Linked DNA regions of Formosa sp. Hel1_33_131. The protein of the gene in region 2 binds, or shares a complex with, the protein of the main gene of each other region. Links are inferred from orthologs where the notes say so. Each region holds a gene or a part of one and is shown on either strand. Other genes may lie near its edges. The genes, in order: mnmE and mnmG.

Region 1 (15,432 bases), 1.3 Mb from region 2 along the record:
TAGGAAAGCGCAATTTTATATTTGGCGCTGTACAAGAAAGTTAACAATCAAATCAATACCTTTACAACTTAAGAAATGCCAATACACTTTATGAATCGAAGTTTGATGCTGTTACTGTTATTAATTGGAATGCAACATGCGGTGTATTCACAGCTAGATACCAATCAAGAAACATTTCGGATCAAAGCATTGGCATTAGAGCGCAATCCGCTGTCCGATCAGTTTCCTTTGACGCTCTCTCCTATTGTGGGATTGACCGATAAAGGATTTGAAATCACCATGGGCATCAAACCGATTGATGGCTTTGCAAAAAAAAAATATGGCATCACCGAAACGCGCGATGTGGTAGATCCTACTTGGGAGATCAAACAACAATTTAATGAGAATCACAAAGACGTTTCTAAGTTTTCGAGGAATTACTATCTCGGCGACATTAAAACCAAATCCAAATACATTCGTATCCTCTGTCGAGATCACGAATATGAAGACGGCGATCGGATTAAATTAATGCTCAATAAAGCCATCATTCATCCGAATATTACCCTTCGTAATTCGGCCTATATTATTGACATCGAATTAAAAGAAGGGTTAAATACCATTGAATTTATCGCACTTAACGAAGGAAGCTCCAGTCCCAACACCGCCCAGCTAAAGGTGTATAATGAAAGTGATAGCCTCATCGGCTCCGGAGAATGGTTATTGACCACGGGCTATAAAGCAAGCTTGATTGTATTGAGGGAGACTTTTTAGTTTTAGATACGAGTTCTCGGTTAGGTAATTGCCTCCAACACATATACAAAACAAGGGAGTGAACTCCCTTGTGAAAAGCCACTTCGACCATTTCTAAAGGTCAAGTGATTAACTCTTTCCCATTTTTAGCGTCTTAATCTTAAAATTTATATATTTGGAACAAGAACCTTCCCAAATCGGGTTCCGACTCTTATGACAAACCTGCGCTCTTTTCAACAAAAGCATCTGTTAGTATTTCAGCAATTTTTTCTTTGCTCACTACATAATTTAAAAAAATAAAAAATGTACAGAAATAGAATAATCTTTTTGATGGCTTTTAGTTTACTATTTGTAAGTTGTAAAAAAAGTAACAATGAATTGAATTTTATAGAATTCTCATCTTATGAATGTTTTGGGAATTGCCCAGTTATGGATATTAAAGTTCTTAACGATACATTATACGTGAATTTTATTAAATATAATTCCCGTTTAGGTTTGTATTATAAAACACTAACGTCAATTGAAAAGGATCGTTTAAATAAATTAGTAACTAAATTAAAAAATAATGAAGTAAAAGATTCCTATGATGGAAATGTGGTAGATGTTGGTTACTATAAAATGAGAATATGTTCAGGTAAATTTGAAGCAAACACCAGTTATTCTCATGGCGAAGCGCCCAAATATATTATTGATTTGTATGATTTTCTTTTTAACATAAGTTATACTTCTAAAATTAAAGCAATAAAAAAAGCTATGGTGTTTTCAACAAGAGGAATATCATATCTGGACACTTTGTCAATGCCTCCACCACCACTTGCACCAGATTTTGAGATTGAGGAAATTGAAATAGATCGTAATAATTAGGTCTGTAAATTAAAACCTGTTTGGTTTTTAAATCCCTTAAAATCAATGAATAAATTTAAAAAAATGATGAAATTGACGTTAAAACAATATGATTATGAATATTAGCCCTCTAAAAACAGAACAAGACTATAACCTAGCTTTAGAGAGGTTAGAGATTATCTTTCACGCAGAAATTGATTCACCAGAAGGAGATGAAGCCGAAGTACTTTCAATTTTAATTGAAAAATATGAGGAAAAACATTACCCCATTGCAATGCCAGACCCAATTGAGGCGATAAAATTCCGTATGGAACAAATGGGGATGAAACAAAAAGACTTGGCAGAAATCGTTGGATTTACAAGTCGAGTAAGTGAAATACTAAATCGCAAACGTAAGTTGACACTGAGTATGATTCGAAAATTAAATACAGCTCTAAATATTCCAACAGAAGTATTAGTTCAAGAGTATTAGAGAAACCACAATCATCACATCAAATGATCCAAATTCACCTCATTAGTCGATTTACTTTGTGACAGCGCCACATAACTTTGTACGTTACTTAAATCGGTTATAAGAGCGAGTTTGGTTAAGATAAATTGTTCGTAGTCTTCTATATCCACTAATACTAATTTTAGTAAATAATCAAAATTACCCGACACACGGTGGCACTCTACTACTTCAGGAAATCCATCAATGGTTTTGACAAATTTCTCTAAATAACTCCGTGTATGATTCTTAAGAGCAATTCCAGCAAAAACAGTCAATTTTAAACCTAATTTTTTGGAGTTTAAAATCGCAGCATATTTACTAATAAAACCCCTTTTTTCTAATTTTTTAATACGATCAAAAACAGGAGTTGTGGTCATCCCTAAGAGGTCGGCGATGTTCTTTATGGTACGGTTACTGTTTTGTTGTAACAGCCTTAATATTTCAATATCGGTTTTGTTCAGTTTTTCGAGCATCTAGAAAATATATATATTAATGGTTTTAAAATTATTCGTAAAAAGAATAAAACTATTTATTAATACAAAAATACATATAAATATTCTTATTTAGAAACTGTTTTAGTAATAAACAAATAAGTAACTTATATTATATTTAGATTTGTTCTTATCAGTTATTTTAAATACTGACTTAAATTTTAATCTTATATTATGCCTAGATATCATACGTTAGGAAAAATTCCGCCTAAGCGACACACTATTTTTAAAGATGCAAACGATAATTTCTATTATGAAGAATTGTTTGGCACCATCGGGTTTGATGGCATGTCAACTTTGATGTACCATACACAACGCCCTACACAAGTCAAAGCAATCTTAAAATCTTACGATGTAGCGCCAAAAATTGCGGTGTCTAAAAACATGAAATCCTTAAAACTTGAAGGTTATCAAGTGGCTCCCGTAGATGATTATTTAGAAAGCAGAAAATGTGTTTTGGTCAACAAAGATTGTCAAATTAGTTTGGCAGCTCCTAAAGAATCGTTAACCAGTTATTTTTATAAAAATACCGATTCTGACGAAGTGCTATTTATCCATGAAGGCTCAGGGAAACTGAGAACTAATTTAGGAAATATAGAATTTAAGTATGGGGATTACCTAGTAATTCCACGAGGAATCATCTATCAAATTGAGTTTAACGATGCAAACAACCGTTTATTTATCGTTGAATCCAAGAGCCCCGTTTACACCCCAAAACGTTATAGAAATTGGTTTGGACAACATGTAGAAGGTGCGCCTTATTGCGAAAGAGACCTCCACCCGCCTACTGAACTTGAAACGTTTAATGAAATGGGCGATTTTATAATCAAAGTAAAAAAACAAGATACCATTCACGAATACGTGTATGCAGCGCACCCATTTAGTGTGGTTGGTTGGGATGGCTATAATTTTCCGTATAAATTTTCTATTCACGATTTTGAACCCATTACAGGGATGATTCATCAACCGCCACCCATTCACCAAACATTTGAAACAAGCACCTTTGTCATCTGTTCGTTTGTTCCTAGACTTTATGATTACCACCCAAATGCGGTACCAGCACCTTACAATCATTCTAACATTGATTCTGATGAAGTCCTCTATTATGTAGATGGTGATTTTATGAGTAGAAATGATATTAACAAGGGGAGTATTACCCTACACCCTGCGGGGATTCCACACGGACCACACCCAGGAACCATGGAAAAAAGTATTGGTAAAAAAGAAACTTTTGAACTTGCAGTGATGGTGGACACCTTTAGTCCGTTAATGGTGACGGAAGAAGCTATAAAATTACAAAACGAAGATTATTATAAATCCTGGATTACAGAATAAAAAAATTAAAAAACTAACGGATATGAGTAAAATAGAAAATGTAGAATACGGATTGGAAAAAATATTTAAAGAAGCACAAGATTTTCTTCCGTTATTAGGAACTGATTATGTAGAATTTATTGTAGGTAATGCAAAACAAGCAGCCCACTTTTACAAAACTGCTTTTGGATTTCAATCGCATGCTTATAAAGGATTAGAAACAGGATGTAAAGATTATGCATCTTATGTAGTAAAACAAGATAAAATAAGAATCGTATTAACCACTCCACTTAATCCAGATTCATGGATGAACGAACATTTATCTAAGCATGGTGATGGGGTGAAAGTTGTTGCTTTGTGGGTTGATGACGCTAAAAAGTCGTGGGAAGAAACGACCAAAAGAGGTGCAAAATCTTATATGGAACCAAGGGTTGAAAAAGACGAACATGGCGAAATAGTGAGAGCTGGAATTTATACCTATGGTGAAACCGTTCACATATTTGTAGAAAGAAAAAACTACACAGGGGTGTTTTTACCAGGTTATAGAAAATGGGAATCAGAATACAATCCTGAACCTATGGGTCTTAAATTTATAGACCATATGGTAGGGAATGTTGGCTGGAATGAAATGGATATCTGGGTAAAATATTACGAAGATGTTATGGGCTTTGTAAACTTCTTATCTTTTGATGATAAGCAAATTACAACAGAATACTCCGCATTAATGAGTAAAGTAATGAGTAACGGAAACGGAAGAATTAAATTTCCAATTAACGAACCTGCAGAAGGAAAAAAGAAATCTCAAATTGAGGAATACTTAGACTTTTACAATGGTCCAGGAGTGCAACATATTGCTGTTGCCTCAAATGACATCATTGATACGGTCGCAAAAATGAGAGCTAAAGGGGTTGAGTTTTTAAGCACACCACCCGACGACTATTACAAATCTGTTCCAAAAAGACTTTCTGATCACAACCATGAATTAGCAGAAGATATTGAAAAATTAAAATCTCTTGGGATTATGATTGACGCAGATGAAGAAGGGTATTTATTACAAATATTTACGAAACCTGTAGAAGACAGACCCACCTTGTTTTTTGAAATCATTCAAAGAATGGGTGCTAGAGGGTTTGGTGCTGGAAACTTCAAAGCCCTATTTGAATCTATCGAAAGAGAACAAGAAAATAGAGGAACCCTTTAATTGGATATTTTAATGCCAACAGCCATTCATGGACATACAATGCAGTTTAACAGCGTTACTGAAAAGCTACCGAAGCACCTTCATAAGTTTATAGTACAACAACCTTATAAAGACTATACGGCTCAAAATCAAGCGGTATGGCGGTATGTGATGCGTTTGAATATTCATGTTTTAAAACAAATAGCGCATAAAAGTTACAGCAATGGTCTAAAAAAAACGGGAATCGATGAGGAAACAATTCCTAAAATGGAAGGCATGAATCGCATTCTGAAAGACATTGGATGGGCAGCCGTTGCTGTCGATGGATTTATTCCACCCAATGCCTTTATGGAATTTCAAGCCTATAATGTGCTCGTAATTTCTTCTGATATTAGAACCATTGACCACATAAATTATACACCCGCTCCCGACATTATTCACGAAGCAGCAGGACATGCGCCTATCATTGCAAATCCAGAATACTCGGAATACCTAAGACGGTTAGGAGAGATTGGTTGTAAAGCCATTTCATCACCCAAAGACGATGAAATGTACGAGGCCATTCGGCTTTTATCCATTTTAAAAGAGAATCCAAATTCTACAAAAACAGAAATTTTGGAAGCTACCAAAGCTGTAAATACGCTTCAAGAAAATATGGGTGAACTTTCTGAAATGGCTAAAATTAGAAACCTCCATTGGTGGACAGTTGAATATGGACTTATTGGAACACTCGAAAATCCAAAATTATATGGCGCAGGTTTGTTATCTTCCATCGAAGAAAGTCAATTGTGTTTAAAAAAAGAGGTGAAAAAAATTCCGTATTCAATTGAAGCAGCCGAAGTCAATTTTGACATTACCAACACTCAACCCCAATTATTTGTCATTCCTAACTTTGCAAGTCTTAGCTTTGTTTTAGAAAAATTTGCAAATACCATGGCGATACGAACTGGCGGTTTAAAAGGGTTGAAAAAACTGATTGTTTCCAAAAAACTGGGAACGATCGAATTGAGTACAGGCATTCAAGTGTCAGGAATATTTAACAACGTTTTAGACGCCAACAACACCCCTATTTACTTTCAAACCAACAGTCCAACAGCATTATCTGTTAATGGAACCGAACTAATTGGGCACGGAACCGAACAACACCCTAGTGGGTTTGGGAGTCCCGTAGGAAAATTAGAGGGAATTAATATTGCGATTGAAGACATGTCTCCAAAAGACCTGGAAGTTTATGGTATTGTGGAAGGTAAAACGACCCGTCTTAATTTTGAAGGGGGCGTCACAGTTGAAGGAAAAATCATTACAGGCAAAAGAGATCTTCAAGGAAAAATTATTTTAATCACGTTTAAGAACTGTAGAGTTACCCATTTTGAGACCGTCTTATTTGATCCGAGTTGGGGTGTTTACGACATGGCCATCGGAAACCATATCTGTTCCGCATTTGCGGGTCCAGCGGATTCAAATTCTTTTGAAGATATATATACGATTTCAGAAACGAAAACCGCTAAAATCATTTATTCTGATAAAGAACAACAACTGCATCAACTGTATGAAACCGTAAAAAATCATAGAATTCAAAAAATAGTAGATTTTAATTCTTTAACATCTGTATTTAAGGAAGTTAAATCAAACTATCCCTCAGAATGGTTAATCTTATTGGAATTGTATGAGTTGGTTTACGATAAAGATTTATCTTTAATGGATGCGGTTTACGAGCAGCTGCTCACATTGAAAAAAAACAAACATTTTACCAAGCTCATCACTGATGGTTTGGATTTAATTATTAAAAAATAACGTATGCAATCTTGGATTAAAATTGATAATAATTCTGATTTTAGTATTTATAATTTACCCTTTGGTATTTTTTCAGAATCCGATCACATCAAAAGAGTTGGTGTTGCTATTGGAGATAAAATAGTAGATGTATATGCCGCTTTTGAGTTGGGTGTTTTTAAAGATTTAGATTTTGATATTACCGTCTTAGAGTCAGAGTACTTAAATGATTTTATTGCCTTAGGGAAATCGACGACCGTAAAAATCAGAGAATACATTCAAGTCGAATTATGCAATGAAAATTCTGTATTAAAATCACACCCTTCTGTATTTATAAAACAAAGCTCCGTGCAGATGCATTTACCTGTAAAAGTCGGTGATTATACCGATTTTTATTCAAGCATAGAACACGCCACCAATATAGGCACCATGTTCAGAGATCCTGACAATGCGTTGCTGCCAAACTGGAAACATTTACCCGTTGGTTATCACGGACGCGCTTCCTCTATCATCGTTAGTGGTGAAAACGTACACCGTCCAAAAGGACAGGTGGTTTTAGCTCCCAATACGGCGCCTGTTTTTCAAGCCTCTACACGAGTAGACTTTGAACTAGAAATGGGCTTTATCATCGGGAAATCAACCAAACTTGGCGATTCTGTTTCAACAGATGCCGCTGATGAGTATATTTTTGGAAAGGTATTATTTAACGACTGGTCGGCACGGGACATTCAAAAATGGGAATACGTTCCTTTAGGTCCCTTTTTAGCGAAAAGTTTTGCATCATCTATGTCGCCATGGGTGGTGACTTTAGAAGCTTTAGAACCGTTTAAAATTGACGGTCCTAAACAAGAACCGACGGTTCTGCCCTATTTGAATTTCAAGGGATCTAAAAATTATGACATTAATTTAGAAGTATCCATTCAACCAGAAAATTGTAAAGAAACGGTGGTGAGTCACTCCAATTTCAAATATATGTATTGGAACATGAACCAACAGCTAGCGCATCATACCGTTAATGGTTGTAATTTGAATGTAGGCGATTTAATGGCTTCAGGCACCATCAGTGGAAAAAGTCCCGATTCCTATGGATCAATGCTCGAGTTGTCGTGGGCAGGCTCAAAACCTGTGGAACTACTTGAAGGAGGCTCACGTAAATTTATTCAAGATAATGATACCGTGATTATGAGAGGTCATTGTCAAAAAGGTGAAATCCGAGTTGGGTTTGGAGCCGTTAAATCAACACTTTTAAAAACTACTTAAAAAAAATAGCATGTCAACCATAAAATCATTTGATCCCGAATTACTAGAAACTAGAGATGTTCATAGACTGCTCTCCTCCGCTATTGCTCCAAGACCTATTGCGTTTGCAAGTACCATAGACGCCAAGGGAAATGTCAACTTGAGTCCATTTAGCTTTTTTAATGTATTTAGCTCTAATCCACCCATATTAATTTTCTCACCGGCAAGACGTGTACGCGATAACACTACAAAACATACGCTTCAAAATGCTACAGAAACAAAAGAAGTAGTGATTAATATCGTTGATTATTCAATTGTCGAACAAATGTCAGAAACGAGTAAAGAGTATGACAAAGGCGTGAATGAATTTACAGAAACAGGATTGACTGAAGTCCCCTCGATTAAAGTGAAGCCCCCGAGAGTTATGGAATCCCCAGTCTCTTTTGAATGTGTAGTTGAAAATATTGTCTCTCTTGGTGAACATGGCGGTGCTGGCCAATTGATCATAGCCAAAGTAGTTCACATCCATGTGAAATCGGAGTTCTTAGATGAAAACAACCAAATTGATTCCGAAAAATTAGATCTTGTCGCACGCTTAGGGGGTGATTGGTACACCCGTGTGACAAAAGATAGCATGTTTAAACTTGAAAAACCTGAAGGGTGATTTCGTATTTATTGTGTCTAATTACTTTCCAATACAAAAGTTTGCAAAGATATTCCCTAACAGGTCGTCTGAAGTAATTTCGCCGGTAATCTCACCAAAATGATACAATGCCTGACGGATGTCTATTGCTAATAAATCTCCAGAAAGGTTAGCATCCATCCCCTGTTGTACTTTTTGAACTTCAGCCAGTGCTTTTAAAAGAGAATCGTAATGTCTGGAGTTTGTAATGATGGTATCATTATTTCTCAAAGCACCTGTATTTACAAATTCTAACAACTTCGCTTTTAAAGTATCGATACCCAACCCGCTTTTAGCAGAAGTAAAAAGCGTATGAGGATATACAAAAGAGGTTTCAATATATTCCTGATCCGCTTCATCCATTTTATTAGCTACAACGATCAGTTGTTTATCTGGGTACTGTTCTTGAATTTTTCGAATCTCTGAATTAAAAATCTGAATAGTTTCTGTTGTGACCTTAGTAGCATCTAGTAAATATAATACCACTTGGGATTGGGTGATTTTTTCAAATGTTTTTTTGATACCGATACTTTCAATGGCATCCTTGGTGGTTCGAATGCCCGCTGTATCTATAAATCGAAACTTAATGCCTTCGATTGTAATTTCATCTTCGATAGCATCACGAGTTGTTCCAGCAATATCACTTACAATGGCTTTATCTTCGTTTAAAAGCGCGTTTAATAACGTAGATTTCCCCACATTAGGTGCCCCAATTATAGAAATTGGAATTCCATTTTTGATTACATTCCCGGTTGAAAACGAATCAATCAAATGTTTTAATACCTTAATAATACGTTCTAATAAATCTTCAAATTGTTTCCGATCTGCAAACTCTACATCTTCCTCAGAAAAATCAAGTTCTAATTCAATCAAGGAAGCAAAGTTTAACAACTCATCACGTAAAACTTTAATCTCATTACTAAACCCTCCACGCATCTGTTGCATAGCAATTTGATGGGAGGCTTTGTTATCACTAGCAATCAAATCAGCTACGGCTTCGGCCTGACTCAAATCGAGCTTTGCGTTGAGAAATGCACGGAGGGTAAATTCCCCTGGATTTGCAATACGCGCTCCGTTACGTACAAATAATTGTATGATTTCTTGTTGTATATAAGAGCTCCCATGACAAGAAACCTCCACCACATCCTCACCTGTGTAGGATTTTGGATTTTTAAAAACAGATACCAATACTTCGTCCAAAATTCGTGAATCTTCTACGATATGTCCTAAATGAATGGTATGTGTTTTTTGAGTCGTTAGTTTTTTGGCATGTATCGATTTAAAAAACGCATCTACTTTCGTAATTGCTTCAGGGCCTGAAAGTCGAATAATAGCAATCGCGCCTGCTCCGGACGGAGTGGCTAAAGCAATAATAGTGTCGTTTTGATACAATGGATTAATTTTTTACAAAAGTATTAATATTACTTCAAATGGGAGAAGTAATATTTTTAATTTATTTTTGTAAAAATTTAAAATACTTACAGATGAAAACTCAAATCATTTCTATCCTTGTTATTGCACTTTTGTTTGGTTGCAAACCTTCAACGTCAAATCATGAAGGCGAATACGAAGTATTTGTCAAAGCTGAGGGCGTTTATGATGGCTTAAGAGCCTATTTGATAAAGACTGAAAATGGCAGAAATAGAAAAGCCACCGATACTGCTATTGTTTTTAATGGAACGTTTCGTTTTAAAGGAGAAATAAAAGGGGCCGAAATGCGTGCCTTGACCATTGATGGCGTGAGAGGTCAAACCTCTGTTTTTATAGAACCTGGAAATATTAATATAGAAATTTATAAAGATAGTATTCATAAATCAAAAGTAGAAGGTACTTATAACAATAAAGTTTTTAATGATTATAAAAATAAATACCAAGAAAAAACAGAAGCGATCGAGGCTGTGAAAGCTGAGTTCTTAAGTTCTGAAAAAGATTCAGAAGGCTTAAAAGCACTTCAAAAGAAAGGAGATTTTTTGAGAGCCCAATTGAAAAATTTCGGATATGAATTTATTGAAGAAAATAACGATTCCGATTTTTCATTATTTATATTGGAAGGTCTTACAGGACAAAAGGGCTTTGATCTGGAATTGGCAACTAAAGCCTACGAAAATATCGAAGAGTCTATCAAGACTAAAAACGAAACAAATCAACAGATCTCAAATCGTATTAAAGAAAAAATTGAAAGCAACCCAAATAAAGCGAAAATAAAAATTGGCATGAAAGCGCCTGACTTCTCTGCGCCTAATCCAGAGGGAGAACAAATCACCTTAAGTAAAATTAAAGGAAAAGTTACCATTGTTGATTTTTGGGCCTCTTGGTGCAAGCCCTGCCGAATTGAAAACCCTAATTTGGTAAGACTTTATGACACCTACCATTCAAAAGGATTAGAAATTATCAGTGTTTCATTGGAACGCGGAGATCAGAAAGCGTTTTGGATTGAGGCCATAAAAAAAGATCAACTAAGTTGGTATAACGTCTCTAATCTAAAGTTCTGGCAAGACCCCATTGCACAAGCTTACAGTGTCAATTCGATTCCTGCGACCTTTATTTTGGACGAAAACGGAACTCTTATCGCCGAACGTTTAAGAGGTGCTGAATTGGAAGCGAAAATTAAGAGCTTATTGGAGTAAGTTAAGAATAGTTACTTCTAAATCTTATTGTTTTTATGCATCACAAACAGAATAACAATTGGAATAGCGAGAACGATTACCATCCATAAATGAGTCTCTAAAACTTGAGGAGCAATCAACAATGTAAGAACATACCCTCCAATAGCTCCACCAAAATGGGCGTCGTGTCCTATATTTCCAACCCGTGATTTCATCCCATAAATGGAATACAACATATACCCGACTCCTACCACATAAGATGGAATCGGAATGGGAATAAAATACAGATACAATTCCATTCCAGGGTACAACAAAATAGCGGCGTATAAGATGCCCGTCGCAGCACCACTCGCTCCTACTGCAGAATAGTAAGGTTCATTTTTATGAAAGTAATAAGATAATAGGTTGCCAGAAATTAAACTGCCAAAATAAATCAAAAAGAAATAAAACGGCCCCACGCTATTGATTACTATATCTCCAAAAATATAGAGTGCAAACATATTAAATAACAGATGTTGCAAGTCAACATGTAGAAACCCAGAGACCAACATACGGAGTTGTTCACCACGTTTGATGCCTCCCACATTAAACTTATACGTCTCAAAAAAAGAACGATCTTTAAAACCCTTAAAAGAGCAAAGTGCGTTGAGGGCTATAATAATCAGGGTATAAATAGAAATGTCCATAGGGATATATTAAATAAACTATATATTTGCGACTGTAAATTTAATCTTTTTAAATGCAATTACTAGCGTACATTTTAATTTACCCAATTTTGTGGATGGTTTCCATTCTCCCATTTCGATTGCTATACGCCGTTTCAGACCTTTTATATGTGTTGATGTACCATGTTTTTGGCTATAGAAAAAAAACTGTTCGAGAGAATCTTAAACTTGTATTCCCTGAAAAATCGGATTTAGAAATTAAGACGATTTCAAAGAAATTCTATCACCATTTTTGTGATATGATTTTGGAATCTATCAAATCAATGAATATTTCCTTGGAGTCCATGAAGGCGCGTTACACCTTTAAAAATTTGGATATCATTAAGGGTTTTGAAAAACAAAACAAAAGCATCGTGCTTATGTGTGCGCACTATGGTAGTTGGGAATGGATTTTTATTCTTCAAACCTACACGAGTCATCGCGGTTATGGCATCTATAAAAGACTTCAAAACAAGTATTTCGATCGCTTAATCAAGTCCATTAGAGCCCGTTACAACAGTTATCTCATTACAACCAAAGAAACATTTTCTGTTTTGGAAGAAGCCAAAAAAAATGGCATTCTGTCCATGAATGGATTTGCCTCCGACCAATCGCCTAAGAAAGACAAAGCCCGTCACTGGAATGAATTTATGGGTATTAAAGTTCCCGTACATACTGGTGCCGAAATGATGGCTAAAAAACTGGACATGCCTGTTGTGTTTTTTGCTGTAGAACGTAAAAAAAGAGGATACTATGAAGCAACCTTTCAAACCTTGGCAGAAAACCCAACTGACTTTAAGGATTATGAAATTACTGACAAATTTCTAAAACTTGTGGAAACTCAAATTCACGAAGCGCCTGAATATTACCTTTGGACGCACAAACGTTGGAAACATCGCGAGCTTTAAAGTCCCGCTACTTTCTTTATTTCATCAATAATTTTATCAGCTAAAACATCTGCTTTTTCTTGAGATGGTGCTTCTGTATAGATGCGAATAATGGCTTCTGTATTGCTTTTTCTTAAATGCACCCACTCGGAAGCAAAATCGATTTTAACTCCATCAATTGTAGAAATTTGTTCGTGTGCGTACTTGGCTTCCATCGCCACTAAAATAGCATCCACATCAATAGAAGGATTTAAGTCAATTTTCTTCTTGCTCATAAAGTAAGAAGGATAACTAGCCCTCAGCTCGCTAACCGCTATTTTACGCTCCGCTAATAAACTCAGAAATAAGGCCACTCCTACCAAGGCATCACGTCCATAATGTGACTCAGGATAAATAATTCCGCCGTTGCCTTCACCCCCAATAACCGCATTGGTTGCTTTCATGGCGTTGACGACATTCACTTCTCCTACGGCACTCGCTGTATACGTTCCGCCATGTTTTTCGGTCACATCTCTCAACGCTCGTGTAGAACTGAGATTACTCACCGTATTTCCTGGGCGTTGACTTAAAATATAATCGGCACAAGCCACTAAAGTATATTCTTCTCCAAACATCACTCCCTTTTCATCCATAAATGCCAAACGGTCCACATCTGGATCGACGGCAATTCCAAAGTCGGCATGAGAAGACACTACCTTTTCGGATAAATCTGTTAAGTGTTGCTTCAGCGGTTCTGGATTGTGTGGAAATTGTCCGTTGGGTTCGCAATGAATTTTGACTGCCTCAACACCTAAACGTTCCAACAAAAGTGGAATGGCAATCCCACCCGTAGAATTCACAGCATCGACCACCACTTTAAAATTACAGTCCGAAATTGCTTTTACATTCACAAATTCCAGATCCAACACTTCATCGATATGAATGTCAAAATAAGCTTGATTTTCAGTAATTGTGCCTAAATCATCTACATCCGCAAATTCCATAGCATCTGCCGCTGCGATATCTAAAACACGTTGGCTGTGTTCGGCATTTAAAAACTCTCCATTATGATCTAAAAGTTTTAAAGCATTCCATTGTTTTGGGTTATGACTCGCCGTCAAGATAATACCGCCATCAGCATGTTCTAAAGGGACTGCAATTTCAACGGTTGGTGTCGTTGACAGGTCTAAATCAATCACATCAATCCCCATTCCAATCAGTGTATTCATGACTAAGTTTTGAACCATCGCTCCCGAAATTCGAGCATCTCTTCCAACCACCACACGGTAATTTTCTTTAGTGCGTTGTGATTTGATCCACGTTCCGTACGCCGCAGCGAATTTCACAGTGTCTATAGGGGTTAAATTATCTCCAACAGTACCTCCAATGGTACCGCGAATTCCTGAAATTGATTTGATGAGTGTCATGTAAAAAATAAGTTTCAACAAATATAAGACTTCAAATCAATTATATTAAAATGTATTCATAATATTGCCATATGAATTACTTGGCACATATTTTTCTTTCTGGAGGTCAGCCCGATATTATGATTGGCAACTTTATTGCAGACAGTATTAAAGGCTCAAAATACGACACTTACCCTCCCGAAATCCAAAAAGGAATCTTACTGCACCGTCAAATAGATACAACAACGGATGCCCACCCCGCTTTTCGGCAAAGCACCAAACGACTTCATAAAAATTACGGGCATTATTCAGGGATTATAGTAGATATATTTTACGATCATTTTTTAGCTAAAAATTGGTCGGAGTATTCTGATATTCCTTTAGCCGATTACATTCAATCGTTTTATAAATTATTGCGAGATAATTTTGAAATACTCCCCGCTAACATTCAAAAAATAGCACCTATTATGATGGAGGGCAACTGGCTTTTAATCTATGCCGAACTAGAAGGTATTGACCGTGTGTTAGCTGGTATGAATCGGCGTACAAAAAACAGATCGGGAATGGACAAGGCTGGACAGGAATTAAAAGAATTCTACACACTTTTTGAAGCCGATTTTAGACTGGTGATAAAAGACCTGCAAACACTCAGTGATGATTTTTTAGCTTCTTAAAACCCTAACTAATATAATTCCAGATATTCTTATATTTTCCCATTTTGATATAGGTTTGCGCAATGGGTTGATGCTTTGGATCGATTAATTTCGGATCGGAAACCAGCACCTTTTTAGCCCAATGCCGTGCCAAAGACAAGATGTCTTTATCCTTTACAATATTGGCGATTTTCAATTCTAAGATCCCACTTTGTTGAGTGCCCATCATATCGCCTGGGCCTCGGAGTCGTAAATCAACTTCCGCAATTTCAAATCCATCACTCGAATTGACCATGGTTTTCATGCGGGTTTTACTGTTATCTCCAAGTTTAGACCCTGTCATTAAAATACAATAACTTTGCTCACTTCCACGCCCTACACGCCCTCTCAATTGGTGGAGTTGCGAAAGCCCAAACCGTTCGGCACTTTCAATTATCATCACCGAAGCATTGGGTA
Region 2 (15,447 bases):
TATATTTATCCTCATTGCTCACCTTCGCTCTTAATATAGAATCCGCTTTTGAAGGGTTTAAATCTAAAATATCTGTATCAGCTTGAGCGGCTTTGAAAATAGAATCTTTATTAATGACAACCGCGCTCACTTCGCCTCGTAATACGCTTTTAACGGAAGTAATGTAAGCATCATTCATATTAATCACCTCTAGTAACGAATCCGTTTTAAAATCCAGTTCCAATGCTTGCTTTTGAAGCGCAGTTGAAGAATAGCCAGGAATGTATTCTCGAACAGGCGTAAACGCAATAAAAACCGTGGTGATCGCCACCAATAAAATTGCAATTAAAGAGCCCAAAACAAAGACATTGAGACGAGTTAACTTGAACGCTAATCGCTCTTCAAAAGTGTCTTCATTTAATACCACTAGGCGGTATTTGTGAAGCAACTTCTTTTTGAGTTTCTTTTTATTTGTTTTTTTTCTGGTCATTACAAGACAAAATTAATTAAAAATTAAGCGATTCGTGTGTTTATAACAGACTAAAGTTTGAAATAACTCTTTATTTAAAGGATAATTATTAACTTTGTAATCTAAATTTATGACATCATGAACATATATATGTTACCATTAGCGATCGGTGCGCCACAAATTATTTTAATTGTGGTGGTAGTTCTTTTGTTGTTTGGCGGTAAAAAAATTCCTGAACTTATGAAAGGTTTAGGGGGCGGAATTAAAGAGTTCAAAAAAGCCAGTCAAGAAGAAAAAAAAGACAGTGAAAATATTGAAGATAAAAAAGATTAAATAAGGCTGACTAAAAAGTCTTTTGCTTGTCAAACGCCTTATTGTTTTATCGTTATCGATTGTATAATCGCTTCTAATTCAAAAATATAATCACGTTTTCCAACGGAAGGCGCATACACAAATCCTTCTGCAATCAAGTAGCGGTTATTTGCCTTGTCTTCTATCCAGTAATTAATAAAAGGTCCCGACATAAAAGCGTCTTTTACCTGCCAAATACTTTTGGTTTCAAAACTAGTTAAATTCGCCACTTTGGTATCCCCAAAAAAGGGCGTGTACGCCTTTTCTGTAGTCATATAACTCCCATCTACAGGTCCTTGAATGTGTTGTTTTCCAATAGAATCGCGCACTGTAATCACCCGTTCTGCCAGAGCTTCTTTTGTAAGAGTCTCATCAAAAGGAAGTGTATATATCAATAAATTGACTGTCCCCGTTTTAATATCTCTTCGGATCCAGAAAAAATCTTCGGCTTGTTTTGCAATGCGATAAATAGATGGAAACTGAATGTTGATCCCAAACTGCTTGGTAACGGCGGTTGAATTGAATAGAGATTTTCTAGTTCGACGTTGCTTTTCTTGGATCTCTTGCGCTTTAAATGCCTTGACAATCTTATCTTGATTTGCTATAAATTGATCGCTAATTTCCTGATTGGTCATTCCGCTAACCGTAACCATCCGTTGAGGCGAAGCATAGGGGTCTTTATAAAATTTTGTGGTGGCGGCTAGACCTTTTTTTATTTTTAAAATGAGACGTGTATTTTTCACAAAGCCCGTAAAAACTGAAGTGGGTATTTGTCGCAATGTAAGCTGCGGCTCGTCTTGAGGCAGTCCATATAAAGGCCCTCCAACCGTCGATCGAATCGTTTCACCAACCGATGTGTCCCATAAATCATTATCAATTACCACTGATAAATTATTGATGTTTCCGGAGGATTGTGGCTTATAAACTTTTTTAGAATTCGAATCATCACATGCAGAAAAAAGGAATACTAAACAGAACGCTTTCAAATAAAGTCTCATCGATTTGTGTTTTAGTTAGAAATAATCAAGGTCATCCCTGGTTTTAAATGACTGTCCCAAATATCATTCCATTCTTTAAGGTTTTGGATAGAAATTCCTGTTAATTTATTTGAGATGCTCCAAAGAGAGTCGCCTGACTTCACCAAATAGGTCGATTTATTGGCTGTATTTTTAGAACTTTTAGTGACTGATTTTGAATTATTAACAGTGTGTGCTGTAGGGTTTCGAGAATAGATGGTCAACCGTTGTCCTATTTTTAAATCATTTGTTCGCAATCCGTTCCATTTTTTGATTTGACTCACTCTGACTCTGAATTTTCGTGCAATCTTTCCTAAATAGTCGCCCGATCTTACTTTATATCTGATTTTAGAATCAATTTCGAAAAACTGAGGCAAGGGTTTCTCACGTGCTTCAAACTCAGCTTTTGCAGCCGCATAAATTTGTGTTTCATTTTGAACGAAATCACCAATTTTAGCAAGTGGAAGTCTAAGGGTATAGTTCTTATTATCTAAAACAGGAATAATATCTAACTTATAAGAAGGATTTAGATGTTGGAGTGTTTCAATTTTAGTATCTGTAAGCTCTGCAACTTGATCTAAAGAAATCATTTGTTTGATATGAATTGTATCGGTTGCAACGCTTGGAAGTTGGTTTTTCTCAACTTGAAATCCATGTGCATCGGCGTATTCAAAAAGGTAAAGCGTTGCTAGAAAAGCGGGGAGATACCCTGCAGTTTCACGTGGTAGAAACGATCGGATGTTCCAATAATTTTGATATCCCCCAGATCTCCGAATTGCTTTTGTAACATTTCCAGGGCCAGAATTATAGGCTGCTAGCGCAAGGTCCCAATCTCCAAATGTTTTGTACAGCGATGCTAAGTATTTAGCGGCGGCATTGGTAGAGCGTAAAGGATCACAGCGTTCATCGACGTAACTGCTGACTTCAAGCCCATACTGTTTGCCTGTCGCAAACATAAACTGCCAAAGTCCTGTAGCACCCACACGTGATTTTGCGCACGGTTTTAAAGCTGATTCAACCACTGCCAAATATTTAATTTCTAACGGAAGGTTGTGTTTGTCTAAAACTTCCTCAAACATTGGAAAATAATACTGACTACGATTAATGAGCGTTTCAGTAGAGCGTTTACGGTTTTTTAAATAGCTCTTTATAACGCTTTCCAAAGAAGTGTTGTAGGCTATGTTAAAAGGTGTTTTGGCATCAAGAATCGCCAATCGTTTTTTGAGTGTATCCGTTGGTAATTCTGGATAGTAAATTGCCTCATAGGACTGGTTGGAAACAACATTCGTAAGCGTGTCATACAGCGAATTATTGTACACTTCATTATGCCAGCGTTCTTCAATTTTCTGAACGTTCGCAAGATTCAATGGAATAGAATCAATGGTTGGAGTAGGAACCACAGCTAAACTGTCAACACTTTGACTGTGTAAAAGACCACAGCTCAATACTCCAAAAAATAAAAAGATTTTAAATTTCATTCTATAAAATCATTGTTAATTTCACACCCTATTCAACACCACAAGCAGCTAATTATTCAGAAATAGCAGCAATCCCTGGAAGGGTTTTTCCCTCTAAACTTTCAAGCATGGCACCACCGCCAGTACTTACATAGCTCACTTTGTTTTCAAACCCAAACTGCTTTACGGCTGCCACAGAATCGCCACCACCAACAAGTGAAAAAGCACCGTTTTTAGTTGCTTCTGCAATAGAATCTCCTAAGGCGATCGTTCCACTAGAAAATGTTTCCATCTCAAAAACACCTAAAGGCCCGTTCCATAAAATCGTTTTACATTTCTGAACCACGTCATGAAAGATTGCTTTTGATTTTGGACCACAATCTAAACCTTGCCAGTTTTTAGGAATCTCACGCACGTCTACAATTTGTGTGTTTGCATCGTTGCTAAAATCATTGGCTGCCAATACATCCACAGGAATGTGAATTTGAACATTTTTAACTTTTGCTTTTTCAAGAATTTCAAGTGCTAATTCCATTTTGTCATCCTCACAAATAGAATCTCCAACATGGCCGCCTTGTGCTTTTACAAACGTAAAAGTCATTCCACCACCAATAATTAAATGATCTACTTTATCTAAAATATTATCTATAATTGTAATTTTTGAAGAGACTTTAGCACCTCCCAAAATTGCCAATACTGGCTTTTCTCCCGTTTGCATTACTTTGTCAATACTTTCAATTTCTTGAGCAAGCAAGCTTCCAAAACATTTATTTACTGGAAAAAATTGAGCGATAATGGTCGTTGAAGCATGAGCTCTGTGCGCCGTTCCAAAAGCATCATTGATATAAAAATCACCTAACTTAGAAAGTGCCTCTGCAAAACCAAGATCACCTTTTGTTTCTTCAGAATGGTACCTTAAGTTTTCTAACAACAAAACCTGACCTGGTTGTAAATTGTCTGCTGCGGTTTGTGCTTCTTCGCCAATACAGTCACTTGAAAACAGCACTTGAACACCTAAAACAGTTTCAAGCGTACTTACAATATGACGCAATGAAAATTCCGACTCTTGAGCTTTTGGTCGTCCCAAATGAGACATTAAGATACAGCTGCCGCCATCTTCCAAAACCTTTAAAATGGTTGGTTTTGCTGAAACAATTCTCGTGTTGTCAGTAACTTCGAATTGCGCATTTAAAGGCACATTAAAATCTACACGTATTAATGCTTTTGTATTTTTAAAATTTACGTTCTGTATGGTTTTCATTTCTTCGAGATAATATGGATTGATTTATAAAATTCAAAGGTAAGAATTTCTTTTAGCCTATGGCAAGGAGCGTTTAAGAAAGTTGTAGCGAAGCCTTGAAAAGTTTATCTCGCTGAGGTTTGTTGTTTTGAGTTCAGAGGACGTCTCGATTTCATGAGGAGATTCAATTAAATCTGCTATCTTTGTTTCATGACTTTTGAGGATATTATAGGGCAATCTTTTTTAAAAACACACTTAACGCAGAGCGTCAATTCTGGACGTATTCCACACGCACAACTTTACGTCGGAAAACGTGGAGTCGGTGCGCTCCCAATGGCGATTGCGTATGCCGATTATTTAATGAAGCATCAAGAGGGTGGAGTTGGAGCGATGAGCCCACTCACACATCCTAACATCCATTTTGTATATCCTGTCACCACAAGTGATAAGGTGAAGTCTAAACCCATTTCATCTAATTACCTTACAGAGTGGCGTTCTTTTATAGAAACAAATCCGTATGGATCGATAAACGATTGGTATGATGTGGTTGGTGTGGGCAATAAACAGGGAAATATTGGGGTCGAAGAAGCACATGATGTGGTGTCAAAAATGTCTTTGAAGGCGTTTAACGGTGGTTATAAAGTAATGATTGTGTGGATGGCTGAAAAGATGAATTCCATGTGTGCCAATAAATTACTCAAATTAATTGAAGAACCGGCAGATAAAACAGTGATCATTCTGGTGACAGAAGATGAAGAGCAACTGATTAATACCATTCGATCGCGATGTCAAGTCGTGCATTTAAATCCACTTTCGGAAGAAACGATAAAAAACACACTTATTACAGCTCATAGTACAGAAGCAGGTTTGGCGCAAAACATTGCTCATCAATCGGAGGGGAGCTATAGCAGAGCGTTGGATTTATTAAGTCAGGAACCCGAAGATCTCCAGTTTGAAGCTTGGTTTATCGCGTGGGTGCGAACGGCATTTCAAGCGAAAAGTAACAAGCAGTCCATCAACAGTCTGATGGCTTGGAGTGATGAAATTTCCAAGGCAGGTCGCGAAATACAAAAACAATTTTTAGACTATAGTTTGCGCTTTTTTAGGCAAGCACTCCTTTATAATTACGGGGCTAAAGATTTGGTTTTCATGAAGTTAAATGATAAGTCGTTTAAATTGGAGAACTTTGCGCCATTTATAGACGCTTCCAACATTATTGAAATTTCAAAAGAAATCGAATTGGCAAACTACCATATTGAACGCAATGCCAATCCAAAGATTGTTTTGACCGATTTATCCATCAAGCTAACGCGTTTGTTACACCTAAAAAAAGCTTAGTCTTTCGTGTAGCTTTCGTTTAATGCCTTTAAAATTTCTTGTGTTAGGTCCGAGGCATCTTCACCATACAAAACACTTCCTGCTTCGTTACTTCCTAAGATGAAATTATAGCTGTTTGATTTACCAAAAGTTTGAACAAAATCTTTGACCTTATTAATGATAGAGTCATTGAGTGTTTGACTTTCTTGGGCGATTTGCTGTTGCTCAAATTGAACTCTTTGAGACAAGACTTGTTCTTTTTGTTGAAGTTCTTGTGAAAGTTTCTGAATGTCAGATTGTGACATTTTTCTTGCTTTTAATTCTGCTTCTTTTATTTCCAATTCAAAAGCAGATCGTAAACTGTCTGTCCGCATTTTGAAAGCGTCAATTTTAGTTTGAAGTTTTGCTTCAATATCTACACGCTCTTGGTACTCGTTAATAAGAATTCCATTGTCAACAAAACCAATTTTTTGTTGTTGGCAGGCTGTAAGGGTAATAATTGTTAAAAATACAATTGCTATTTTTTTCATGACAGTTTAATTTGTTTGTGGATGCAAAAGTAAAAAAAGTAATTGCAATATTGTAAAAATAAGTGTCGGAGTTGCATTATAAGTAAAAACTATCAATCTAACTAAGTGTAATTGTAAAAAACTATTTTATTAAGCCTCTTTAAACACCTCTTAAATTAAGAAATATAAATGCCGAATGGCACATTAGATGTTTCACGTGAAACAACCTCTAAAAGGTCTTAAAACGCTAATTCTTGTTTTTGAGGATATAAATAAGCGAGGAGTACTCTCCGGACTTTGCTGCCTTTAAATTTGAAAGAAATCCAACCCACAAACTATTTAAAATTCGATGAGACCCTGTTTTAAGTTTATTGGAAAGCAAACTAACGTAATACGCGTCCATCATTAAAGGGTGAGTCGATTCTAATTTCATTTGAACCTTAGAAAACACTTTTGAGATCGACTGTTGGGAAAAATGCCATAGGTGCCTTGGAACATCATAAGCCGCCCAAAAGTCTTTAAAGTAAGCTGCGTCAAAGCTTTTAAAATTTGGCACTGCCACCACAATGCGACCGTTTGGTTTTAGAAGTTTCTGGAATGTTTTTAGGTCGTCCTCTAAATTTGGAAGGTGTTCTAATACATGCCAAAGGGTAATCACATCAAACGACCTTTCGGGGAGCGTGCCCAAGGTTTCGGTGTCAAAAACAGTATTGGGCGCTTTTGAATTTGCAAGGTTTCGCGCCGAGGGGTTGGGTTCAATTCCGGTAACAGTCCAACCTCTTTTTTTAGCAGCTCTTAAGAAAAACCCAGTGCCGGCACCTACATCCAATAGTGCGCCTTGTTTTGGCTGAAAGGATTTTAAAAGTCTGAATTTTCTTATAACAGAAACAGATCGAACTAGATGGTATAAAAGATCGAATAAAGATTTCCGCTGGTTGGTATGGGAGATATAATTCGTGTCAGGGTAGTAGCTTGACAATTTCTCTTCTGATGGTTTGGGGTGCGTATAAAGCAACTCTCTAGACGGGTCATAAAGGAGTTCAAAGGAGTCTCCGCTTAAGGAATGGTCTTTAAGTTTTAGATGGCTCTTGTGTGTTTCCATATCACGTTCCACGTGGAACAATTAGATTAATTAACGCCCCATATACACCAGTAGCACAGAAATATCATTAGGGGACACCCCGCTGATGCGTGACGCTTGAGCAACCGTTGTGGGTTGTATTTTCTTTAGTTTTTCACGTGCTTCATAACTCATGGATTTGATTTGAGAGTAGTCATAACCACTAGGGATTTTGACATATTCTAAACGTGTGAGTTTGTCAGCATTCAGTTTTTCTTTGGCTATATACCCAGAATACTTCACCTGTATTTCGGCTTGTTCAATGACTTCATTATCCAAATCATTGGATTGTATATAGGCTTCGACTGCCTCAAATTTACGAACATCTTCAATGCCTATATTAGGCCTGGAAAATATCTTAAACATTTTATCAGACTGGCGAATCGGTTGGGAATCTTTACTTTCTAAAACTGGATTTGCTTCCTCAGGCTTCACACTTTGTGTTCTAAAGAACCCAACAAAAGCTTCGGCTTTGGACAGCTTTTCTTCCATCCGCTTGAGGCGCTTTTCGCTCGCAATCCCCAATTCGTACCCTTTGGGTGTCAAACGAATGTCGGCGTTATCTTGCCTTAAAAGCGTGCGGTATTCCGCACGTGACGTAAACATTCGATAAGGCTCGTCAGTACCTTTGGTGATTAAATCATCAATCAAAACTCCTATATAAGCTTCGTTCCGTTTGAGTATAAATGGCTCTTTTTCTTGTACTTTTAAACTGGCATTAATTCCTGCCATTAACCCTTGAGAGGCTGCTTCTTCATAGCCTGTAGTTCCATTAATTTGTCCTGCAAAATACAAGCCTTTAACGAGCTTGGTTTCTAAAGAGTGTGTCAGTTGCGTAGGAGGGAAGTAGTCGTATTCAATCGCATATCCCGGTCTGAAAAACTTAACGTTTTCAAATCCTTTCACGGCACTCAACGCCTTAAACTGAACGTCTTCGGGCAAAGAGGTTGAAAAGCCATTGATATAATACTCAACGGTATTCCAACCCTCAGGTTCTACAAAAATCTGGTGACGGTCCTTGTCCGCAAAACGATTTATTTTATCTTCAATAGAGGGACAATAACGCGGCCCTAAACTTTGGATGCGACCATTAAACATGGGCGATCGGTCAAAGCCTTCTCTTAATAAATTATGAACTTCTAAACTTGTATAAGACATGTGGCAAGGACGCTGTGTTGTGAGCGGCTTGGTGATATCTGAATAGGAGAATTTTTCTGGTACTGCATCGCCCGGTTGTTCGATCATTTTAGAAAAATCTAAAGAACGCCCATCCACTCTAGGCGGAGTTCCTGTTTTCATTCGACCGGATTCAAACCCTAAATCAACGAGTTGCTCTGTGATGCCTGTGGCTGCTTTCTCTCCAGCACGACCACCACCAAAATTCTTATTGCCAATGTGTATTAATCCATTTAAAAACGTACCGTTGGTAAGCACAACCGTCTTGGCTCGAATCTCTAATCCTAAGGACGTTTTTACGCCTGTGACTTCATCACCTTTAATCACAAGTCCTGTGACCATTTCTTGATAAAAATCTAGGTTTTTGGTTTGCTCCAATAGCAGTCTCCAATCTTCTGCAAACCGCATTCGGTCACTCTGCACACGTGGACTCCACATGGCAGGGCCTTTAGACTTGTTGAGCATTTTGAATTGGATCGCAGAGGTGTCACTTACGATTCCACTGTAGCCTCCAAGGGCGTCAATCTCACGAACGATTTGCCCTTTGGCAATACCGCCCATTGCTGGGTTGCATGACATTTGCGCTATGTTTTGAAGGTTCATTGTAACTAGCAAAGTACTGCTCCCCATGTTGGCAGCTGCTGCTGCTGCCTCACTTCCGGCGTGTCCTCCACCAACTACAATTACATCGTAAATTTTATCAAACATTGGTTACATTTTTAATGTTCCACGTGGAACAAATCATTTGCAGCTGCAAATATAAGGCTTTAGAAAATTAATCGGCACGTTGTTGAAGATAGAACTCTTCTTTAGATCGCATAGCGGCGGCTTCTGATTCAGATTTGTCTTTATAACCACAGTAGTGCAGAATGCCATGCGCCATGACTCTCGCTAGTTCCGTATCGAAACTTTGATTGAATTCGTTGGCGTTTTCTTTTACGCGTTCAATAGAAATAAATATTTCTCCATGAATTTCTTTCCCCATAGAGTAATCGAAACTAATCACATCGGTTAGGGTGTCATGATCTAAGAATTCAACATTAAGTTTGTGTAGAAATTCATCATCACAAAACACAATGGAAACCTCGCCCTCGTTATAATCTTCTTGGGAAATAATGGCACCGAGCCATGAGGCTGTAGTGTCAGCATTGGAAATTTCGAAGGGGACTTCTGAGCTAAAACTAATCATTTTTTATCTTAAAATATTCTTGAACTTTTTGCTTAAATTCTTGACGTAAAGGTAGGCTTTGTCGGTTCAATATCTCAGTCGTATTAAAATATTGTTTGATCGTTTCCGCGCTAGGAATTGGCGGTTGTGACCGCTCCGCTTTGCTGGTGTTGGAAACGCGCTTGGTGTCTTCGCCCTGCTGTTGTACGGCCTTTTCTAGTTTTAAGAGCTGATGCTTAAGGTTTTGCATTGCTTGTAAAGATTTTTCTGTAAGACCTTGATTAATAAGGTTTTGTTCGATTTTTTCCATAGAATCAAGCAGCTTTTGACCGTTGTCTCCAATGCCATTTTTGTCTAATAAATCTTGTAAAGCATTCCGCAACTCTTGTTGTTTTTTAAAGATCTCGAACAATTCGCCATTGTCCCCTTCTGAGCCTTCGCCTTCACCACCTTGATTTCCCTGTTGTCCTTGCTGACCTTGTTTGCCGTTTTGGCCTTCTTTTCCTTCTCCACCTTCTTGGCCCTCTTGGCCTTGCTCTCCTTTTTTGGAACCCTCACCTTCCTTCTTTGGCTCCCCATCTCCTTTTTCAGAACCTTCTTGTTCGCCCTCAGATTTTTCACCCTTTTTACCAAGCTCTTTTTCCATTTTCTTACTGAGTGCCTCTTGACTCATGATAATGTCTGGCAGTTGCATTTCGCCCTCGCCTTGTCCAGGAGACATCTGCATCTGCATTTCCATATTGTCCAGTGTGTTGCTGAGCATATCCGCTAATTTGTTGGTGGCTGTAATGGCAAATTGTTGCGCACCAATGGCTTCTCTAAAACTGTTTTCGGAGAGGAGTTCGAGACTTTTATCAATATTAAAAAAGACTTCTGTTATTTCTTTGTTGATAGATTCCGAAATCATGGGCTGGCGTAAGGATAGCGAAAACAAACTGTCATCGACATGCTCAAAGTGTTCGCGCAAATTACTTTGCCTCACAAGACGCTTGGCGTGCCCGGTGGTGTTTGTGGTGGATTCCTGAAAACGCTTCATGAGCAATTCTTGATCAAAAGAAAAGAGAAGCAAATTATCCAGAATTTGACGCAGCAAGTCAATGTCTTCACTCATTTGCTGACCGCCACCGCTGCTCATTTGCTGTGCCATTTTTTGACTCATTTGCTGCATTTTCTGAGCAGCCTTCTTTTGACTTTTTTGAGCCTTGTTTAGTTTCTCTTTTTGCTCCTGAGGGTCGGGAGATTGTTCTTTTTCGCCTAACTCATCACTTGCGTTTTCCTGATCTTTTTCAATCGATTCTTCAAGATTTGGGTCGTCTGGCAATTCAAGAGGTTTTGCAAGAGCGTCGTTATCTTTTCTTAAATCGTCTAGTTCTTTTGTAAGCTCCTTGAATTCTTCATTTAATTTTTCTTGGGCTTCTTTGGTGTTTTGTTCTTCGGATTCCTCCGCCAACTGCATCTGCTCTTTAGATAATTCATTCAAATTATCTAAAAGCTGTTCGGATTTTTTGGTTACATAATAGCGTTTTGTAAGCTCTAACAACTGCTCTAAACTGAGTTGTTTGTTTTTGTTCTTCTTCGCCATTTTTTCCAGTTTATCGGCGAGTTCTTCTTTGTTAATTTTATCGGTGATTTTCTTTAGCTCTTCTAATAATTTCTCATCCTTTTCGAGCGCTTCTTGCTGTGCTTCCAATCGTTTTTCAAGTTGTTCTTTAAACGGATCTTCCTCTTTTGATTTTTCAAACTGATTTAGATTGTCCTGCATTTTTTTATTGAACTCCTTCAACATCTTGTCTTGGGCCTGTTGTCGCTCTAAAAAAGATTTTAATTTTTGTTGATCGCTAAAATTAAGCTGTTCCTTTTCTTTTTGATTTTGAGATATTTCATTCAAATTTTTGTCTTGTTCGGACAGGGTGTTCAATGCCTTTTGAAAAGCAGTGGTCAATTCGCTTTGTTCCTCAAGTTGAATTTCTTGAATGGTGTTTTCACTTTTAGAATTGTAATTAAAAACACGGCTTCTAGTGGTTTTGGTTTTGTGGAAGGGGTCGTTGTCGGAAACCTCAAAGTAAAGCGCGTAGGGAGTGTCATCCATCAATTCTAAGCCAGAAGGAAACGCATGTGTGAACTCCTGAAAGGTAGTGGTGTTGGACGGCAAGCTTAGTTCGTTGATGTTAGACGCATCTGCCACTGGATAATAATAGAGTTTCAAATCTTTAATTCCATAATCGTCGGAGATTTGACCATAAAAATAAAGAGAAGCTTGGTAGGTAGAATCTTGTTTCATTTCCACCTTAATAGCTGGCGACTGGTCTGTGATGGTTTGTAATGAAAAGGCAAGATTTTCGTAGTTTTTAAGCTTGGAGTTGCTTGTTTGAATTGTATAATTCAAAGATTCAAAAACTTGTTTACTGAATTGAAATTTTTGATCGTTATGGTCAAAAAAAGCGATTGTATTTTTATAAGAAAAGGAAACGGTATCAGTGGACTTGGTACGCAACTCCCATTTCAACTTTGTGCCTTCTGGGATGGTGGCATTTCCGTTGTTGGCAATTTTTTCATCTGATTTTCCTGTATATGTTGGATAGTCTAAATACATGTCAAAACTGAGCAAAACAGGAATGGGCAACACCTCTAAACGGTAGGGCTTGGAAACCACCTCAGTAGTGACTAATTTAAAATCAATAGGGGAATTGGGATGTGAAAACTCATATTCAAAAACGCCCAATTCGGTTTGATTTAATATATAAACCTCATCGTTATAAACAATCTGAACGGATTCTGGAACGAACTTTCCAACGGTTTTAGCAACCAACGTAAAAGAGGTGTTTTCGATAGCCTCCAGATTGGTATTCATTATAAAAAACTCAAAAGGAGCGGGAGGTGCATAGGCGGTATTATAATTGACAACGCGTTTGAGGCTGTCTGTGAACACGGCTTGTTTCCCAAAAAGAATAAACAGAAATACAATAAGAATGGGGAGTAAAGCGTACCTAATATATTTAAGGTTTTCCTTAAAACTGACCGCACTTTTAAAAGGGACTAAGCTTAGGTTGTTCGATTTTTGTTCGATGCTTGCTAATAGAAACTCGGTGTGTTCGGATTGTTGGTTGAGTTGAAGGACATTTAAAAGCTTGTCTTTCACTTCTGGGAAATGATCGCCGACAATCTTGGAGGCGGTTTCAAGATCAATGCCTTTTTGGATCTTAAAATATTTTGCTAAGGGGATGAAAATAAACCCATAAAAAAGAAGGGCTTCAAAACCTAAAACGCAGTAAAATAAAAACAAGCGACCGGAAGAACCCAGCCAGAAAAAATGCTCAATACTCAACAGTAGCAGTACATAGAGCAATCCAATAGCGAAAAACAACAGAAGACCTTTCAATAAGGCGCTTAAATAATAACGTCTTATGAAATGCTCTAGTTTTTGTTCTATGTTGTGAAAACCGTCCAATTGATGATAAGTTTTGAGAGAATAAAATTACAATAATAATCCATATAGGGAGGCACTTTTTTGAATATGTGTGTAAATAGCGATGGGCGAGAAGCGAAACTAAGCCAATAACGAGGAATGAAAAACTGTTAAAACCACATTTATTTTTGGATACAACTGAGTTTTTTTATAAGTTTAACCATGATTTTGACCCAAATCTAAATCTTCATAAGCAGCTTAACCGAAGTTTAAGATATTATTTTAGTGTGAATTATCAGTGTGCACAGGTGTAAAGATTCAGGTGTGCTAACTGATGTTTTGGATAATAATAACATATTATCCAGAAATAAGAACTTATAAACAGGAGGTTTAATCTCCATATAACACGTTGACATTAATTTTAAACTGAATATCAAATGAATAAAATAAGCTTTTTAATAATCCTTCTTTTGAACATTTCAAATGCTGTAAGTCAAAATAAAGGGAATACAGATTCTACGTCTATACTGTCCTTCACAGATAAAATTATTATAAAAGCAAATATCGATACGCAAACCGACTCATATTCTATTCAATCAGAAAATGATTCAAACTTTCGCCTTTCTGCAAATAATCAATTTAGACTGGTATTATCACTAGATTATGAATTTATTGGTGCGAGCATTGGGTTTTCTCCAGAATTTCTCCCAGGAAACAATGACAATAATTTAAAAGGTAAATCAACTTATAAAGACTATAGTTTTCGTTTTTTTCTTGGAAACTGGACTCAAGGAATTAAATATAAAAAAGTACAAAGCTTTTATGTTGAAAACACAAATGATTTTATTTCAAACTGGATTGATGGACAAGATTTGTATATTCAATTTCCCGATCTTAAAACTATTTTTTGGGGCGGCTCTACCTCTTACGTTTTAAATCCAAACTTTTCATTAAGGAATGTAGCGTACAACACAGAGTGGCAACGAAAAAGTGCTGGGAGTTTTATTCCGACTTTGCGTTATGGGTATACTCATTTATCTGGGACTACAGGGGGTACTAAATTCTTTGAAAATAGTTTTGATATTGGTATTGCTCCTGAATACTATTATACTGCAGTAATTCACAAAAATTGGTTTGTTTCATTATATGCATCACCTTCTTTTGGTATTCGGTTTTCAAAGAGTGGAGAAAACGAAACAGATTTTATCGACAATAATGTGTACTGGCCTTTATCTTTTGACGGAGGGTTACAAATTGGCTATAGCTCTAGAAAGTATATTTATGGAGCCAATCTTAAATTTGAAACCACTTGGTACAATGAAGATAGCATGACCAATATTACGAATGATCTGTTTTTTATTAAAATTTATTTTGGGTATAGATTTAATGCTCCAAAAAAAGTTGAAAAAATTTTTAAAAAGATAAATAAAAGAATTGGTCTATAAAATAATACCAGCAAAGAACTGAGCTAAAAACAACTCTTTTCTTGATAAATTTTGTGCAATAATTTTCTAGGCATAATTTCACAATTAAGCTTATTTTGTTCTTTATTTTTTAGATGTCTATTGAAATAGACAATATCGCCTGTTGCTACATTCTATTTTTAAGCAATCTCACTCCAACTGTTAAAATTTTTAATTTTTTGGAAGCTTTCAATTTTTTTAGTAAGTTTATCCTTGATTTCGACCCCAAGTCTAAATCTTCAAGAAGCAACTTAACCGAAGTTTTAGATATTATTTACTGAGAGGAGCCCATTGATATAAAAGTGGGAGCGCGAGCAATGTGGTTAATAGCAGAGAAGAAATAAACACATCATTAAGATGATATATCCGTATCACTTTAAATATATTTAAAATGAAAAATACCATCCTAATTCTTTTCCTCGGAATGTCGCTAAGTTGCTTAGCGCAAGATTCACAATTGTTTCAAAACACTTGGTATTTACACAACCTAAACATTAATACCCAAAATAATGTACCTCCAATTAATAGTGAAGTAATGTCTATTTCTTTAACTTTAAACACGAACAATTTAAACACGAACAACTATAACTATTTTTCAAGTTGGGTATGCGAAAGCTTAGGTGGTGAAGTTGATTACGATGATGTGAATCAAAATTTTATGTTTACTAGTTTAGCTCAAACCCTAGGAGGGGGGTGTTATCAAACATCAAATGCTAATTATGAATCCCTGTATTTCAACTACTACTTCAACAATGTAAACAACCCTTTTGAGTATT

The links.
Region 1: the proteins of mnmG (region 2) and mnmE are in contact, whole or in part, in a solved structure (PDB 9HIP), measured with the Escherichia coli proteins. The link is inferred for Formosa sp. Hel1_33_131 from one-to-one orthologs.

The regions. Positions count from the first base shown.
Region 1 is NZ_CP017260.1:60,805-76,236, forward strand. The notes cover bases 7,940-10,796. They hold mnmE (tRNA uridine-5-carboxymethylaminomethyl(34) synthesis GTPase MnmE), read right to left. Parts: upstream 10,134-10,796; coding sequence 8,745-10,133; downstream 7,940-8,744. Other genes in these bases: fahA (fumarylacetoacetase), read left to right, coding at 7,940-8,080; FORMB_RS00340 (flavin reductase family protein), read left to right, coding at 8,091-8,723; FORMB_RS00350 (TlpA disulfide reductase family protein), read left to right, coding at 10,226-10,796. Also shown: FORMB_RS00300 (hypothetical protein), read left to right, coding at 76-750; FORMB_RS00305 (DUF6438 domain-containing protein), read left to right, coding at 1,033-1,593; FORMB_RS00310 (helix-turn-helix domain-containing protein), read left to right, coding at 1,688-2,044; FORMB_RS00315 (Lrp/AsnC family transcriptional regulator), read right to left, coding at 2,059-2,535; FORMB_RS00320 (homogentisate 1,2-dioxygenase), read left to right, coding at 2,728-3,888; hppD (4-hydroxyphenylpyruvate dioxygenase), read left to right, coding at 3,911-5,068; FORMB_RS00330 (aromatic amino acid hydroxylase), read left to right, coding at 5,081-6,841; more of fahA, read left to right, coding at 6,845-7,939; more of FORMB_RS00350, read left to right, coding at 10,797-11,368; FORMB_RS00355 (rhomboid family intramembrane serine protease), read right to left, coding at 11,386-12,033; FORMB_RS00360 (lysophospholipid acyltransferase family protein), read left to right, coding at 12,087-12,959; glmM (phosphoglucosamine mutase), read right to left, coding at 12,956-14,344; FORMB_RS00370 (acyl carrier protein phosphodiesterase), read left to right, coding at 14,416-14,997; ATP-dependent DNA helicase RecG, read right to left, coding at 15,002-15,432. UniProt on the Escherichia coli protein: Exhibits a very high intrinsic GTPase hydrolysis rate. Involved in the addition of a carboxymethylaminomethyl (cmnm) group at the wobble position (U34) of certain tRNAs, forming tRNA-cmnm(5)s(2)U34.
Region 2 is NZ_CP017260.1:1,342,668-1,358,114, reverse strand. What follows is about bases 6,907-9,778. They hold mnmG (tRNA uridine-5-carboxymethylaminomethyl(34) synthesis enzyme MnmG), read right to left. Parts: upstream 9,343-9,778; coding sequence 7,471-9,342; downstream 6,907-7,470. Other genes in these bases: ybeY (rRNA maturation RNase YbeY), read right to left, coding at 9,410-9,778; FORMB_RS06105 (class I SAM-dependent methyltransferase), read right to left, coding at 6,907-7,440. Also shown: FORMB_RS06140 (M23 family metallopeptidase), read right to left, coding at 1-469; FORMB_RS06135 (Sec-independent protein translocase subunit TatA/TatB), read left to right, coding at 587-781; FORMB_RS06130 (DUF4837 family protein), read right to left, coding at 820-1,797; FORMB_RS06125 (LysM peptidoglycan-binding domain-containing protein), read right to left, coding at 1,809-3,293; FORMB_RS06120 (phosphoglycerate kinase), read right to left, coding at 3,346-4,533; FORMB_RS06115 (DNA polymerase III subunit), read left to right, coding at 4,723-5,850; FORMB_RS06110 (OmpH family outer membrane protein), read right to left, coding at 5,847-6,359; more of FORMB_RS06105, read right to left, coding at 6,586-6,906; more of ybeY, read right to left, coding at 9,779-9,823; FORMB_RS06090 (DUF4175 family protein), read right to left, coding at 9,816-13,250; FORMB_RS06085 (DUF4421 family protein), read left to right, coding at 13,646-14,653; FORMB_RS06075 (T9SS type A sorting domain-containing protein), read left to right, coding at 15,063-15,447. UniProt on the Escherichia coli protein: NAD-binding protein involved in the addition of a carboxymethylaminomethyl (cmnm) group at the wobble position (U34) of certain tRNAs, forming tRNA-cmnm(5)s(2)U34.